Regions from separate parts of the Kitasatospora sp. NPDC053057 genome, predicted to be linked through region 1. Evidence: riboswitches for the same ligand, from Rfam matches in the RefSeq annotation. Region 1 holds a riboswitch; each other region holds the start of a gene.
What was found. A riboswitch is a leader RNA that binds a small molecule or an ion and turns the genes downstream of it on or off. The one in region 1 is predicted to bind cyclic di-AMP.

Region 1 (3,956 bases):
CTCGGCGGTGTCGACCAGGGCGGCGACGTCGCTGGGCCGGCGGATGTCGCCGCAGACGCCCACCACGGGGCAGCCCGGCTGGTCGAGTTCGGCGGCGAGGTCCTCGGCGATCCCGACGTGCTGGTCGGCGATCAGCATCCCGGCGGCGCCGGCCGCGGTGAACCGGCGGGCGAGGTCGGCTCCCGAACCGCCGTCGAGTACCGCGATGACGACGACTGCTCCGCTGACCCGCATGGCCTGCTCCTCCCTGTGGGCGACACCGCACCGGCGCCCACGCGTACTGCGGAGGATCGTAGGCACGTCCTGACCCTCCGCAACAGGGATTACCCCGCAGGTGACCAGGCTCACGCCTGCCACCCGGCCAAGAGCTGTCCAAGGGCTGTCCACGGACCGTCCACGGGGCGTCCACGGAGTGTTGGTGTGCTGCTCGCGTGCCGCTCACGAACGGTTCGCGAGCCGGTGACGCGGCGGCGGCGCCCCGGAGGCCGTCCGGGCGCGTCCGGTCCAGCGGTTACGGTCGACCCATGCCAGCTCAGCCCGACGGCGCCCAGCCCGCCGCCCAGCCCGCCCCGCAGCTCTTCACCTGGGAGTTCGCGGCCGACCCGTACCCCGCCTACGCCTGGCTGCGCGAGCACGCCCCGGTGCACCGCACCAAGCTGCCGAGCGGCGTGGAGGCCTGGCTGGTGACCAGGTACGCGGACGCCCGGCAGGCGCTCGCGGACAGCCGGCTGTCGAAGAACCCGGCGCACCACAGCGAGCAGGCGCACCGCACCGGCCGGGTGGGCATCCCGGGGGAGCGGCAGGCCGACCTGATGACCCACCTGCTGAACATCGACCCGCCGGACCACACCCGGCTGCGCCGGCTGGTGTCGAAGGCGTTCACCCCGCGCCGGGTGGCCGAGTTCGAGCCGCGGGTGCAGCAGCTGACCGACCGGCTGATCGACGGCTTCGCGCAGCGCGGTTCGGCGGACCTCATCCACGAGTTCGCCTTCCCGCTCCCCATCTACGCGATCTGCGACATGCTGGGCGTGCCGGCCGAGGATCAGGACGACTTTCGCGACTGGGCCGGAATGATGCTGCGACACACGAAGCCGGGCCAGGGCGGCAGCCAACGCGGCGGCGTGGGGCGGGCCGTGAAGCGGATGCGGGCCTACCTGCTGGAGCTGATCCACCGCAAGCGGGCGGACCTCGGCGACGACCTGATCTCCGGTCTGATCCGGGCGAGCGACCACGGCGAGCACCTGACCGAGAACGAGGCCGCCGCGATGGCCTTCATCCTGCTCTTCGCCGGGTTCGAGACGACGGTCAACCTGATCGGCAACGGGACGTACGCGCTGCTGCGCAACCCGGACCAGCGGGCGCGGCTGCAGGAGTCGGTGGTCCGCGGCGAGACGGCGCTGCTGGAGACCGGGATCGAGGAACTCCTGCGCTACGACGGGCCGGTGGAGCTGGCGACCTGGCGGTTCGCGACCGCGCCGCTGACCATCGGCGGGGTGGAGATCCCGGTCGGCGACCCGGTGCTGGTGGTGCTGGCGGCGGCGGACCGCGACCCGGCCCGGTTCGCCGACGAGAACACCCTGGACCTGGCCCGGAGCGACAACCCCCATCTGGGCTTCGGGCACGGCATCCACTACTGCATCGGCGCCCCGTTGGCCCGGCTCGAAGGGCGGTCCGCGCTGGCCACGCTGCTGTCCCGGCTGCCCGATCTCCGGCTGGCCGAAAGTCCGGAGAATCTGCGCTGGCGAGGCGGTCTGATCATGCGTGGATTGCGCGAACTTCCGGTCGAATTCAGTCCGGAGATCCGGTCGCCGCACGCCCGTACTGAGCCATCGGCACACTGACTTGGCGTCGTCTTTCGGCCTCTGACGGTGGTGTGAACGCCCATCAAACCGGACAAAGCCCCGCCGTCGGTGGGCGATCGAACACGCGCCGTAATTTCTGTGTGATGTCGGCGATATGAGCTTGTGATTAGTCTGAGGATCTGTCTAGTCTCCCTGGAGTTCGCAGCTGCGGACCCCGTGCGCGGAACGCCGAGTCCTGCCCGCCGCGCCACGGGAAACCGACCAGACCCTGGGCAGGGGCGGGGGAACCAGGTTTGTTGCCGTTCCTCCACGGCTTGGGGTGAAGCCGCCCAAGCGGAACCGTTTCCGCCGACGGCGGCCGGGCCACCTCCCGGTCCGAACCCGACAGCTCACCTCGCAGGCGTGCGGAGAGGGACCTCTTCATGCTGCTCGTTGGAACTGGCCGTCATCGTCGTCGCACCCAGGCCGAGAAGGCCATCGCCGTCGCCGGTGTGGCCGGCGTCGGACTCGCGCTGCCGCTCCTCACCGCCACCGGCGCCTCCGCCGCGCCGGCCTCCTCCTGGGACTCCGTCGCCCAGTGCGAGAGCGGCGGCGACTGGGGCATCAACACCGGCAACGGCTTCTACGGCGGCCTGCAGTTCACCTCCAGCACCTGGAAGGCGTACGGCGGCACCGCCTTCGCGCCGCAGGCCAACCAGGCCAGCCGGGCGCAGCAGATCTCGGTCGCCGAGAAGGTGCTCGCCTCGCAGGGCCCGGGCGCCTGGCCGGTCTGCTCCCAGAAGGCCGGCCTGAGCAAGGGCGGCGCCCCGGCGGCCGTGGACACCTCCACGGACACCAGGGCGCAGTCCGCCCCCAAGCAGCAGGCCCCGAAGCAGCAGGCCCCCAAGGCCGCCGCGAAGCCGGTCCAGCAGTACGCGCCGAAGCACGCCGCCCCGAAGCGGGCCGAGCAGCCCGCCGAGCAGCCGGCCGCCCAGCAGTACACCCCGAAGCACGCCGCCCCGCGCGCCGCCCAGCCGGCCCCGGCCGCGCAGACCGGCCACGACTACACCGTCCGCTCCGGTGACACCCTGTCGGGCATCGCCGCCACCCAGGGCGTGTCCGGCGGCTGGCAGGCGCTGTACGACGGCAACCGCGGCACCGTCGGCGGCGACCCGAACCTGATCGTGCCCGGCCAGGTCCTGCACCTCGGCTGAGACCTGACGGCTGGGACCCTGACGGCTGAGACCTGACGAGGGGCCGACCGACCGGTCGGCCCCCTTCGTCCGCCTTCGCCCATCCCGGTGGGACAAGCTGGGACAAGCAGGTGAACTACCGGTGGGTAGTGGGGCCACACGCTGAGACGGAGCCGAGGTCGACGTGGTCCCGGGAGCCCGGGCGGTTAGGCTCTGGTCGTAACGACTCCGCAATCCTCCGGCCGACAGCACCACCGTCAGCCGGACCCTGCTTCCGCAAGGAGATGCCTCGTGCCGTCCATCGATGTCGTCGTAGCCCGTGAGATCCTCGACTCCCGCGGCAACCCCACGGTCGAGGTCGAGGTCGGCCTCGACGACGGCAGCACGGGTCGTGCCGCTGTTCCGTCGGGTGCCTCGACCGGTGCCTTCGAGGCGCTGGAGCTGCGCGACGGTGACAAGAACCGCTACTTCGGCAAGGGCGTGGAGAAGGCCGTCCTGGCCGTCATCGAGCAGATCGGCCCGGAGCTGGTCGGCTACGACGCCACCGAGCAGCGCCTGATCGACCAGGCCATGCTCGACCTGGACGCCACCCCGGACAAGTCCTCGCTCGGCGCCAACGCCATCCTGGGCGTCTCGCTGGCCGTCGCGCACGCCGCCTCCGAGGCCAGCGACCTGCCGCTGTTCCGCTACCTGGGCGGCCCGAACGCGCACGTCCTGCCCGTCCCGATGATGAACATCCTCAACGGCGGCTCGCACGCGGACTCCAACGTCGACATCCAGGAGTTCATGATCGCCCCGATCGGCGCGGAGTCCTTCTCCGAGGCCGTCCGCTGGGGCGTCGAGGTCTACCACACCCTCAAGGGCGTGCTGAAGGAGCGCGGTCTGTCCACCGGCCTCGGCGACGAGGGCGGCTTCGCGCCGAACCTGGACAGCAACCGCGAGGCCCTGGACCTCATCACCGAGGCCATCCAGAAGGCCGGCT
Region 2 (3,956 bases), on a different contig from region 1:
CCGCCTCGCGGCCGACGAGCGGATCCCGCTGGACCGGGCCGCGCTGGACGCGCTGCTGGCCGACAAGCTGTCCTTCACCGGGGCGGCCGGGGCGCAGGTCGCCGAGGTCGTCCGCCGGGTGGAGGCCGTCGCGGCGGCCTACCCGGAGGCGGCCAAGTACGCGCCGGCCGACATCCTCTAGTAGGAGCAGTCTCTGACGGAGCCTCAGTTCTCCGACGAGGGCTCTGCCGCCGTTCCGGTGGCGGGGCCCTCGGGCGTCCGGGAGTGGCCGGGGTCGAACGGCGGGGTGGTGGTCGAGCACGGCCAGTCGCAGTTCGGCTCGGCCACCGGCTGCTCCTCGGGCGCGAGCACGTTGCCCCGGACGGTGACGGCGGCGATCAGCCCGCCGCCGGCCAGCAGGCCCGCGCAGATCAGCATCGCGGTGTGGAAGGCGGAGTCCACCGAGGAGGGCACCCGGTAGGCGTTGCCGCTCAGCCCGGCCATCGCCGGGAGGGCGGCCACCGCGAGCAGGCCGGCCGCCCGGGCGGCGGCGTTGTTGACGCCGCTGGCGATTCCCGCGTGCCGCACCTCGACGGCGGCCAGCACGGTGGCGGTCAGCGGCGCGACCAGCAGCGTCATCCCCGAGCCCATCACCGCGACCGCGGGCAGCACGTCCACCCAGTAGGAGGAGCCCGGGCCGGTGCGCAGCATCAGCAGCACCCCGGCGGCGCACAGCAGCGGGCCGACGGTGAGCGGGATGCGCGGGCCGATCCGCTTGCCGAGGCGCCCGGCGCGCGCGGACAGGGTCAGCATCAGCAGCGTGATCGGCACCAGTGCGAAGCCGGAGACCAGCGGTGAGAAGCCGGAGACGATCTGCAGCTGCACCACCAGCAGGAAGAACACCCCGCTGAACGCCGCGTAGACGCACAGGGTGACCAGGTTCACGGCGGTGAACAGCCGGGAGGAGAACAGTCCGAGCGGCAGCATCGGATCGGGCGCCCGCCGTTCGACGGCCACGAAGGCGGCGGCGAGCAGCAGGCCGAGCGCGCCGCTGACCCACACGCCGGGGGACAGGCCCTCCCCGGCGGCGGTGAGCGCGTAGGTGATCGCGCCGAGGGCGAGCGCGGCGAGCAGGGCGCCGGACACGTCGAAGCGGCCGGTGGCGGACTCGTCCCGGCTCTCCGGGACGTATCGGGAGGTGACCGCGATCACCGCGGCGGCCAGCGGCAGGTTCAGCAGGAAGATCCAGCGCCAGCCGGGCCCGTCCACCAGCCAGCCGCCGAGGAAGGGGCCGACGGCCGCGGACACCCCGCCCAGACCGGACCACAGGCCCACCGCGGCCGAGCGGTCTTCAGGGCGGAAGACGGCCTGGAGCATGGCGAGCGAGCCCGGGGTGAGCAGTGCGCCGCCGATGCCCTGGACGGCGCGGGCGGCGATCAGCACGTGGATGGTCGGGGCGGCGGCGCAGGCCGCGGAGGCGGCGGCGAACCAGACCACGCCGATCAGGAAGACCTTGCGCCGCCCGTAGCGGTCGCCGAGTGCGCCGCCGAGCAGGATCAGGCCCGCCAGGGTGAGCAGGTAGGCGTTCAGGGTCCATTGCAGGGAGGCGAGGGAGGCGCCGAGGTCGGTGCCGATCCGGGGCAGGGCGACGTTCACCACGGTGCCGTCGAGCATCGCCATGCTGGAGCCGAGCACCGTCGCGAGCAGTACCCAGCGTCCCTGCGCGGTGCCCAGGCGCAGGGAGCCGGCGTCAGAGGTGGCCACGGCCCGATCCTGCGCCCGCCGGGGCGTACGTGACAAGGGTCACCGGGCGGGTGTGTCGGTCGGCTACGGTGCGTGAACGGACGGTCCCGCAGGGGTCCCGCGATGGGCGCAGAGTCGTGGATCAGTGGCGGGGGGTGAATGGATTGTGTACTTACCGTGCGGCGGATCATCCGGAGGGTGACCGCGTTCCGGGGGTTGGTTGCCGGTTCAAGAGATCGACATTGCTTCACCCGAACGGATGAGTTTTAGTTCAGCGACCGCCCGGCCAGTCCGGACGGATCCGCCGGGTGGAACGCCGAGTCCTGCCGCTGCCCGGTGGTTCGAACTGAACTCTGTACGGCAGGAGCGGGGGACCCACAGGTAAGTCGCCGGACCGGAGTTCGCGCTTTTCGGAGCGCGGACGTCCAGGACCGGCTTGGGGTGAAGCCGCGCATGCGGCCGGGCAACTCCAGCCCGAACCCGACAGCTCACCTCGCAGGCGTCGGAGAGGAAAGTTCCATGCCTGCACAGGCTCGTCGTATCGCCCTGCCCCGTGCCGCCCGCATCGGCATCGCCACCGCCGTCACCGGCGTCTCCTTCGTCCTGCCGCTGGTGAGCGCGATGAGCGCCCAGGCACACACCGCTCCGGCCGCTTCGCACGCTGCTGCTCCCTCGGTGGCTGCCGCGTCCTCGACCATTGCCCACGAGAGCTACCGCGTCGTCAGCGGCGACTCCCTGTCCCAGATCGCCGACGTCAAGCACGTCGACGGCGGCTGGCACGCGCTGTACGAGCAGAACCGCTCGGTGGTCGGTGCCGACCCGAACCTGATCTTCCCCGGTCAGCAGCTGGCCCTGGCGGGTCACGCCGCTGACGCCGCGAAGCCGGCCGCTCCGGCGAAGCCGTCCGCGCCGGTCACCCAGGACGCCTCCGCCGCGGCGAACGCCCAGGTGCAGGTCCAGACCGAGGCAGCCAAGCCGGGCGCCCAGCTGCAGACCCAGGTGCAGACCGCCGCCCCGGCCCAGGTCGTCACCGCCGCCCCGGTCGCCGCGACCGCCGGCTACGTCGCCCCGCTCGCCAAGCCGGTGCTGGGCGAGGCCTACGGCGTGGCCGGCTCGATGTGGGCCTCCGGCCACCACACCGGCCAGGACTTCATCGCCTCCACCGGCACCCCGGTGCGCGCCGTCGCCAACGGCGTCGTGGTGAAGGCCGACAACGGCGGCGCCTACGGCAACGAGGTCGAGATCAAGCTCGCCGACGGCAAGTACGCGCAGTACGCGCACCTCTCCGTGATCGGCGTGAAGGTCGGTCAGAACGTGACCGTCGGCCAGCAGCTCGGCCTCTCCGGTGCCACCGGCAACGTGACCGGCCCGCACCTGCACTTCGAGATCCGCACCGGTCCGGAGTACGGCTCGGACATCAACCCGGTCGCCTACCTGCGGGCGCACGGCGTCGCGCTCTGATCCTCAGGGTCCTCCCGCGGGTCCTCCGCGGGTCCTTCTGAACCACCGCTGATGCGGGGCGAATCGACCGCCCGGGATGGTCATGTCGGGTGACCGCTCGACCGGGTGATCGCCGCACCAGTGGACCTGGGCGCGGGACACGCCCACGGCCGGCCCGGCCGCGCGAGACACACCTCTCGTGCGGCCCGGGCCGGCCACTGCCGTTTCCCGCCCTTTCCGGTCCGCCGCGTGTTCGCTGCTGGTGGTCAACCGGGGAGCTGCGGCCGGGGCGGCGGCGGGCACCCTGCTGTTCCGGCTGATCCCGTACCTGGTGATCGGGATGTTCCTGGGCGGGGTGGTGACGGCGCTGGTGCTGCGGCGCCGGCGGCCGGAGCTGTACGCGCGGATGGGGCGGATCGTGCTGGAGGACGCGGCGGAGCGTGACTAGGCGGGACTTGCGCGCCGCTAGCCGCGGTGGGCCGGCAGGCCGTACTGGGCGGCGGTGAGCAGCTCGTGCATCCGGTGGCCGAAGTCCTCGGTGTCGCAGGCGGGTTCGGGGAAGACCAGGCGGACGTCACGGTGGCCGTGCGAGTGGTCCAGGCGCAGCACCAGGCCGTGGCGGTCCAGGGCGAGCGGGCGGACGGCCGGGTGGTGGGTCAGCAGGGCCGGATCGAGCAGGCCGGCGAGCAGGTCGAGGGCGTCGGCGTGGTCGTCGGCCAGGTGGGTGAGCAGTGCCGCCTCGTGGCGGGCCAGCGGGTCCGGGGTGGCGAGGGCGAGGTCGGCGGCGGTGAGCG
Region 3 (3,956 bases), on a different contig from region 1:
AGGAAGGCCCGGGCGGGGCCGGGCGGAGCCCCGGGGGCCGGTGCGGTGGTGGAGCGGCGGCCGCGCAGGGCGGTGGCGGCGGTGCGGACGGCCAGGGCGAGCAGCACCAGCGCCGAGCCGATGCGCAGCGGGCGGGCGAGCGGTTCCAGCAGCGGCGCGAGGCCGGTGCCGCCGAGGACCGCGAGCAGCGCGTACAGCCCGTCCGCGGTGGCCACGCCGAGGGCGGCGCAGGCCCCGGTGCGCAGTGAGGTCCGCGCGGTGAGTGCCACCAGGTAGGCGCCGACGGCCCCGACCGGTACGGCGACGCCGTACCCGGCGAGCAGGCCGGCGACCAGCGCGGCCCTCACGCGCGTGCGCGGTCGGGCCTCCGGGCGCGGCCGGGCTGCTGCTGGACGGCGGCCGGGCGGGCGGCGGCGGTCACGGGCAGCGGGCGGGCGGGGGTGTCGGTCATGGGCCGATGGTGGCGGCCGCGGCAAGGGGCCGCAAGTGGTTTTGTCCGTGCGGGCGGGTAGCGTGGGGCGCTCCGGTGGACATTGGTTCGAGGAGGTACCGATGAGCAGTCAGAACAACCGCGTGGCTGAGCTGTTGGCCGAGGCGTGGGCGTCCTGGGCGGAGCGCGGCGCGGCCCTGAGCGCGGAGGACTGGGACCGGCCCACCCGGCTGTCCGAGTGGACCGTCCGGGACCTCTACGCGCACGTGGCGCCGGTGCCGGAGCAGTTCGCCGGGCTACGCGAGGCCGTGGTCGACGGCCCGGCCGGGATGACCGGCGGGGCGGAGATCCTGCGGACGTTCAACCAGCCGGGCGGGCTCGCCCACACCGCCGCCGGGCAGATCGCCGACATGGCCAAGGAGGCCGCCAAGGCGACCGAACCGGCCGCGCTGATCGCCCGGTTCGGCACCGAGGGCCCGGCCGCCCTGGCCGGGATCGCGGACCTCTCGCCCGACACGGTGGTGGAGCACCAGCTGCTCGGGAAGGTGACGGTGGGGGCGCTCGGCGAGGTGGCGCTGATGGAGGCCACCGTCCACCTGCTCGACCTGATCGCCGCCGTGGGCGGACCGGCGCCCGCCGAGGGGGCGCTGCACTTCACCCGCGGACTGCTGGCCGAGGCCACGGACCCGGTGGCCTTCATCGAGGCGGCGGCGGGGCGCAGTTCGGAGCCGGTGCTGCCGATCATCCGCTGAGGCCCGGGGTTCGCCTGTTCCCGGTCAACCGTCCGCGGCAGCGTCGCGCCGTCGGCGGACCAGCCGCTGCCGTGGTCGACGAACCAGTTGGCCTGGGCGGAGCCGGAGAGACGATATCGCGTCGCCGTACCGCCTCCCGCGCTTCCGGCGGTCGCTGGACGATACCGACCCGGAGCTGCTACCGCTGACCGGCCCCTGGTGCTGGGGCGCCAGCGTGGTCGCGCCGCACCTGCGAGCCGGCCGTGTGCTGGAGCTCACAGCGCTGGGCGGCGCGGCCCGCACCTCACGGTTCCAGCCCGAGCCGGGCGGGACCTGGACCGGGCTGGACGGCTACTGCGCGGGCGAGCCGTTGCGCGTGGTGCACCGGGCCGACGGCACGGTCGGCCACCTGGACCAGGCCGACTTCCTCCGCACCCGCACCCCGTACGACCGGCAGTCGAGGTGTCGGGCGGCGTCGATACGCAGGGCTGGCAGGCGGGCTGACTATCGCTCAGGTCGGCGTGCCCCGGGGCGGGCGCGCCGGGCCCGAACCCGCGACCCGTACGGCGCGCCATCGGGCGGTGGCCGCCGAACTGGGCCCGGCGGCCCGCACTGATACGCACTCATAGGGACGTTATCGCATCGTTATCAAGCACTATTGTGGATCATTCGGGCAATCCGGCCGGGCCGTGATCCAGCTCACGATGGCTTGTGCTATTGGCTCTGTGCCGTTTACGGTCCTTCTCGTTCGTCTCCGTACGAAACGAACCCCGCTCTCCGGAACGCCGAATCCTGCCGCTGGATCGGGCGGGCACGTGCATCCATGAAGCACCGCGGCAGGGGCGGGGGACCCACAGGTAAGTCGCCTCATCCGGACTGGTTCCGGCGGGGCTAGGGGTGAAGCCGCGTCTCTGCGCGGCCGGGCAACTCCAGCCCGAACCCGACAGCTCACCTCGTAGGCGTGTGAGAGGAATCGCACTTCATGCTGCCCGTCAACGCTCGCCCCAGCCTGTTCGCTGTCGGTTCCGTCAAGCGCATCGTCGCGGCCGCCGTGGTCGTCGGCGTCGGCGCCGGCATCCCGGTGGTCGCCGCCACCGCCGCGAACGCCGCCCCCGTCAAGCCCGCCCCGGCGCACTCGGCCCCGGCCGCCCCGCAGGCGCCCGCTGTCTACACCGTCCAGAGCGGTGACTCCCTCACCAAGATCGCTACCACGCACAACGTGCAGGGCGGCTGGCAGAAGCTCTACGACCTCAACAAGTCCGTGCTGACCAAAGGCCCGGGCAAGATCTACCCGGGCCAGCACCTGACCCTGGGCGGGGCCGCCCCGGCTCCGGCCAAGCCGGCCGCCACCAGCCCGCTGGCCGCCACCCCTGTCGCCAACACCCCGGCCGCGCTGCAGGCGCTCGCCGCCTCGATCGTCCCGGCGAACCAGCTGGCCTCGTTCGACCAGATCATCAGCCACGAGAGCGGCTGGAACATCCACGCCACCAACCCGAGCTCGGGTGCCTACGGCCTGCCGCAGGCGCTGCCCGGCAACAAGATGGCCTCGGCCGGTTCCGACTGGCAGAACAACCCCGCCACCCAGCTCAAGTGGGCCCTGCAGTACATGAACACCGTCTACGGCAGCCCGAACGCCGCCTGGGCGTTCTGGCAGGTGCACAGCGCGTACTGATCGGACCTCTCCCGATCGGTACGGCCTGATCGGACCTGATCGGCCTGTTCGAACCGATGGGTCCGGGCGAGTACCGCCCGTCGGCCGGATGCCCGGCGGCTGATGGGCTGCCAAGCGGCCACCTGACCGGCCCGGTTCACATCGCGGTGCGTGAGCCGGGCCGTCGGCGTACCCGCGATGACGGCGGCCTCGGGCAGGCCGGGCCGGAAGGTGCGGTAGGCGCTCGCGGCGCCGGGGAAGAGGGGCATGTTCGTGGCTCCAGATCGGTTCGGGCCGCTCGGTTCGGGCGGAGGTGGCAGAGAGTCAGGGGGCGGGGGTGCCGGGCTCGGCGGCGGAATCGTCCGCCTGCGGCCCGGGTCCCGCCCGGAACCCCCCTGGCACCCTCGCGACCGCCGGGGCTCGGCACACCCTCGACAGCGTCTGAACCACGGGACTAAGCTCGCGCGCAGCAGCTATTCAATTTGTTGACTATGGAGCCCGCCGTGCACCCCTTCCGCACAGCCGTCGAGGCCGGCGACCACGACGGCATCGAGGCCCTCCTGGCCGAGGACGTCGTCTTCACCAGCCCCGTCGTCTTCAAGCCCTACCCGGGCAAGGCCATGACCGCCGCGATCCTGCGCGGTGCCGGACGGGTCTTCGAGGACTTCCACTACGTCCGCGAGATCAACGGCGCCGACGGCCGCGACCGCGCCTTCGTCTTCAAGGCCACCGTCGACGGCCGCGAGGTGCACGGCTGCGACTTCCTCCATTTCGACGAGGACGGCCTGATCGACGAGTTCACGGTGATGGTCCGTCCCCTCTCGGGCGCGCAGGCACTTGCCACCGCGATGGGCGCGCAGTTCGAGCGGATCACCGCCGAGGCGCTGGGCGCATCCGAGGCGTGAGCGCGACGACGGGCTTCCGCCGCTACGTCGCGGTCGGCGACAGCCAGACCGAGGGCCTGGGCGACGGCGACGAGACGACCGGCTGGCGCGGCTGGGCGGACCGACTGGCCGAGACGATCTCCGAGCAGGAACCCGACCTGCTCTACGCCAACCTCGCCGTCCGCGGCCGGCTCGCCGGCCAGGTGCGGGCCGAGCAGCTCTCCCCCGCCCTCGCGCTGCGGCCGGACCTGGTCACCGTG
Region 4 (3,956 bases), on a different contig from region 1:
AGGCGGTTGTGGGTGGTGGTGAGGTCTTCGGCGAGTTGGAAGGCGCCGGTGATGGAGAGGGCGGCGAAGCCGTGGGCGAGGGAGCGGACGGTGCGGGCGGCGTGGATCACCTCGGGGCCGTCGAGGCCGTAGCCGCGGAGGACGGCGACGATGACGCCGACGAGGCGGGTGGCCGCGTGGGTGAGGTCGTCGTCGGGTTGGGGGGCCTGGGGGAGGGCGGTGTAGCGGTGCGGGTGTTCGGTGGCGTAGGCCTGGTAGGCGCGCAGGACGGCGGTGACGGCGTCGTCCCCGCTGCGCCCGACCGCGGCCTCCGCGAGCCGGTCGGCGAGTTCCTCGGTGACCCGGACGGCGATGAGCCGCCGGAGTTCGGCGAGACCGCCGCTGACGTGCTTGTACAGCGAGGGGGTGGCGACTCCGGCGCGGGCGGCGACGGAGGCGAGGGTGAGGGCTTCGGTGCCCTGGTCGTCGATGAGGGCGAGGGCGTGGTCGACGACCTGGTCGGGGGTCAGTCCTACGCGGGGCATGGCTTCTGGTTCTCCGTGAAGCGTGGGGGGAGGACGGGTTCAGGCGAGTACGGGTTCAGGCGAGTTCGGCGAGGAAGGGCAGCAGGGCGTCGGCGACGGCCCGGGGGTTGTCGGCCATCGGGTAGTGCCCGGATCCCTCGATCATGACCTTCCGCGCGCCGAGCTTCTCGGCCTGGAGGTCGGCGACGGCCTCGGGCTTGGGGAAGTCGGGGTCCTTGCTGCCCATCAGCACGAGGGCGGGGCAGCGGACGGCCGCGCTCCAGCCGATCGGCGCGGAGTCGCCGGTGACGTGGCCGCGGGTGGCGGTCCTGCGGCCGGGGGTGCGCAGGGCGGCGACCAGCCCGTCCACGTAGCCGTCGAGGTCGGCGGGCCGGGGGCCGGGGAAGGCCATCTTGCGGAGGTAGTAGCCCCAGACCGCGGGCCACTGGACCATCGCGGCGCCCATGACGACCATGACGCCCTTCATGAGCGCGTTGGCCCGGTGCTCGACGAAGGCGTCGATGAGCGCGATCCCGGCGACCCGCTGGGGTGCGTCCCCGGCGAGCTTGACGACCGTCGCGCCGGTGTAGGACTGCCCGACCAGGACGGCCCGCTCGATGCCGAGGTGGTCGAGCAGGGCGAGGACGTCGGTGGCGACGGCGGAGGGGCTGTAGTCGTCCCAGACGATCGAGGACTCGCCGAAGCCGCGCAGGTCCATGGTGATGACCCGGCGCCCGGCCGCGGTGAGCAGCGGGTGGAGGTGCCGGTAGGCGCGGCGGGAGTCGAGCATCCCGGGGAGCAGGACGACGGGGGTGCCTTCGCCCTGCCGGGTGTCGTCGTACGCGAGGCGGCCGCCGGGGACGTCGAGGTACTGGGTGCTCGGGGTGATGGTGCCGTTCATGGTGGGCCTCCACGGGCTCGCTCGCTGCTGCCGATAGCCATAAAGCTACGGCTAATAGCCTTAGCCGTCAAGGGGTCGCGGCTCACGCGAAGGGCCCCGTTCAGGTCCCTTCGACCCTGAACGGGTCGTGCTCGCTGAGCAGCTTCTCCAGCCGGGCCTGGTCGACCCGGGCGACGGTGTCCGAGGACTCCTGGCGGTCCCGGATCACCTTGGCCAGCGTGAACGAGGAGGTGACGGTGTAGAGGAGGCCGATCCCGAGGAAGGCCCGGGTCCAGCCGCCGACGGGCAGGTAGGCGATCCCGGCGGCGAGGGCCGTGCCGGAGATGGCGAAGGAGAGGACGGCCTGGGCGTAGTACGCGGCCGTGGTGCGTGACTGCATCGGTGCGCTCATGGCGCCAGGATGCGGTGGGCCGGCCGGGGTGCACATGAGTAGGAGTACTCAGATGAACCGGGTGGCTGAGGGGTCGTTCGTTGACGTCCGATCACCTGTTCCCCAGCCGTCGCGGACGGATGGCTTGGAATCAGGGCCTCCTAGGATTAACGTTTGATAACGCAGCGCGGTCGTCAACGCCGTACCCAGACGGCACCGTGCGCCGTCGCCTAATCCCGCCGGCCGGCCTCCGGGCAGGCCAGGGAGCCGGGGAACCATGTTCCTTGGGGTGAATCGGCGGGGCTCCGGCCCGGCCGTAGGAGACCTTCCTGCTCCGAACCCGTCAGCTAACCCGGTAGGCGCGAAGGAAGGAAAGGAGCGCGCCTCCGTGGCGTCGACGCACACCCCGGCACACCCGGCCGGCCCCGCAGCCGGTACCCAGCTCCTCGACCACCCCGGCCCGAACGGCTCCGAGCCCCGCGACTCCGGCCCCGCCGACCCGTTCGTCCCGGAGGCCGAGGCCAACCGCCACCGGATGCCGCGTCAGACCCGAGGGGCCTCCCCGCTGCTCGGCGTCACCGCCGTCGCCGCCACCCTGGGCGCCACCGGCTTCGCCTCCGCGACCCCGGCCGCCGCGCCCGCCGTCGAGGCCCCGGACGAGACCCCGGTCGCCCTGGCCGCCGATCCCGGCCTCGCGCTCGCCGCCCGCATCCAGCAGCAGGCCGACAGCCAGCGCACCGCCGCCGAGGAGAGCGCCCGCGTGCAGGCCGCCCAGGAGGCCGGGGCCAAGGCCGCCGCCAAGGAGGCCGAGGCCAAGCGCGCCGCCGAGGAGGCCGAGCGGGCCAAGGCCGCCGCCCTCACCCTGCCGGTGAAGGACTACAACCTCTCCGCCCACTACGGCCAGAGCGCCCGCTACTGGGCCCACCTGCACACCGGCCTGGACTTCGCCGCCGACACCGGCACCCCGGTCTACGCGGTCGGCCAGGGCACCATCACCTCGGCCGGCTGGTCCGGCGCGTACGGCTACCGGATCGTCGAGACCCTGCCCGACGGCACCGAGATCTGGTACTGCCACCTGTCCTCGATCATCACGGGCTCCGGCAAGGTCACCTCCGGCCAGCAGATCGGCAAGGTCGGCGCGACCGGCAACGTCACCGGCCCGCACCTGCACCTGGAGGTCCGCCCCGGCGGCGGCGCCCCGGTCGACCCGGAGACCTGGCTCCAGCAGCACGGCCTCAACCCGTAACGGCCCCGGGAACCCGTCACAACGTCGGGGGGAGCAGCCCCGGGGCACGCCCGGGGCTGCTCCCCCCCCCCGCCACCTCACTCCGGCGGCAGCTGCGCCAGGTACGCGTCGATCTCCTCCGCGCCCGGCTCCGGCGCGAGCTCCGGGAACTCCTCCACCAGCAGCCGCGGCAGCCCGGGCACCGTCCACTCGCCGAGCAGGTCGAGCGCCACCTCGGCCGCCGCCGCCTCGAACTCCTCGAAGCCCCCGGCCAGTTCGTCCGGCATCGGCCGCCCCAGCGCGGTCAGCTCGGCCAGGTTGCGGTAGCTGCGCCGCATCAGGCCCTGCTCCAGCAGCCGCCGCGCGCCGTCGGTGGCCATGCCGACGGACAGCACCCGGCCCGGCCCCCAGCCCGGCTCGTCCGGCTCGTCCAGCCAGCCGGTCGGCACCAGCGCCTCGTACCCGGCCAGCCGCTCCTCCTCGCCGAGGCCGGCGAAGCCGGTCAGCCAGTCCCGGACGGCCGCGAGGTCCGTCACGTCCACCCCGTGCGCGTGCAGCAGCACCGCGTACAGCCGGGGCCAGGTCACCAGGTCGGCGCGGCGCAGCAGCCCGGCCGCGACCTCGCCCTGCCACTCGGCCTCGGCGTGCAGCCGCTCCTGGCGCTTGGCGTTGAGCCGCTTCGCCGCCCGCTGGTGGTCGACCAGCAGCCGTACGGCGTCGCCGTACGCGAGCGGGTCCTCCTCCGGCGCGGGTTGGACGTAGAGGTGGAGCCGTTCGTACAGCAGGTGCTCCACCGCGTCGGAGGTCAGTTCGGGCCAGCCGTCGTGCATCCTGCCCTCGCCCAGCTCCAGCAGAGCCAGCACCGCGTGCAGCGGCGCCTCGGCCACCGGCGCGCGGTCCTGCCCGGCTGCCGCCCAGGCGAGCAGGTCGGCGGCCCTGGTGCGCGGGGCGAGCCGC

Region 2: another riboswitch for cyclic di-AMP. It lies ahead of ACIG5E_RS23880 (peptidoglycan DD-metalloendopeptidase family protein); the one in region 1 lies ahead of ACIG5E_RS16735 (transglycosylase family protein).
Region 3: another riboswitch for cyclic di-AMP. It lies ahead of ACIG5E_RS20565 (LysM peptidoglycan-binding domain-containing protein); the one in region 1 lies ahead of ACIG5E_RS16735 (transglycosylase family protein).
Region 4: another riboswitch for cyclic di-AMP. It lies ahead of ACIG5E_RS33400 (M23 family metallopeptidase); the one in region 1 lies ahead of ACIG5E_RS16735 (transglycosylase family protein).

The regions. Positions count from the first base shown of each region.
Region 1 is NZ_JBITZP010000013.1:185,852-189,807, forward strand. Features, by position in the region: gene ACIG5E_RS16725 (SDR family NAD(P)-dependent oxidoreductase) at 1-234, opposite strand, end outside; gene ACIG5E_RS16730 (cytochrome P450) at 525-1,841, shown strand; cyclic di-AMP (ydaO/yuaA leader) riboswitch at 2,052-2,219, shown strand; gene ACIG5E_RS16735 (transglycosylase family protein) at 2,225-2,995, shown strand; gene eno (phosphopyruvate hydratase) at 3,266-3,956, shown strand, end outside.
Region 2 is NZ_JBITZP010000023.1:36,211-40,166, forward strand. Features, by position in the region: gene purB (adenylosuccinate lyase) at 1-181, shown strand, start outside; gene ACIG5E_RS23875 (MFS transporter) at 205-1,743, opposite strand; cyclic di-AMP (ydaO/yuaA leader) riboswitch at 2,057-2,239, shown strand; gene ACIG5E_RS23880 (peptidoglycan DD-metalloendopeptidase family protein) at 2,242-3,183, shown strand; gene ACIG5E_RS23885 (hypothetical protein) at 3,425-3,610, shown strand; gene ACIG5E_RS23890 (DUF2470 domain-containing protein) at 3,628-3,956, opposite strand, start outside.
Region 3 is NZ_JBITZP010000018.1:145,504-149,459, forward strand. Features, by position in the region: gene ACIG5E_RS20555 (LysE family transporter) at 1-347, opposite strand, end outside; gene ACIG5E_RS20560 (maleylpyruvate isomerase N-terminal domain-containing protein) at 553-1,182, shown strand; cyclic di-AMP (ydaO/yuaA leader) riboswitch at 1,935-2,136, shown strand; gene ACIG5E_RS20565 (LysM peptidoglycan-binding domain-containing protein) at 2,144-2,833, shown strand; gene ACIG5E_RS20570 (nuclear transport factor 2 family protein) at 3,316-3,717, shown strand; gene ACIG5E_RS20575 (SGNH/GDSL hydrolase family protein) at 3,714-3,956, shown strand, end outside.
Region 4 is NZ_JBITZP010000048.1:25,216-29,171, reverse strand. Features, by position in the region: gene ACIG5E_RS33415 (TetR/AcrR family transcriptional regulator) at 1-524, opposite strand, end outside; gene ACIG5E_RS33410 (alpha/beta fold hydrolase) at 580-1,404, opposite strand; gene ACIG5E_RS33405 (YiaA/YiaB family inner membrane protein) at 1,505-1,795, opposite strand; cyclic di-AMP (ydaO/yuaA leader) riboswitch at 1,992-2,150, shown strand; gene ACIG5E_RS33400 (M23 family metallopeptidase) at 2,163-3,020, shown strand; gene ACIG5E_RS33395 (hypothetical protein) at 3,098-3,956, opposite strand, start outside.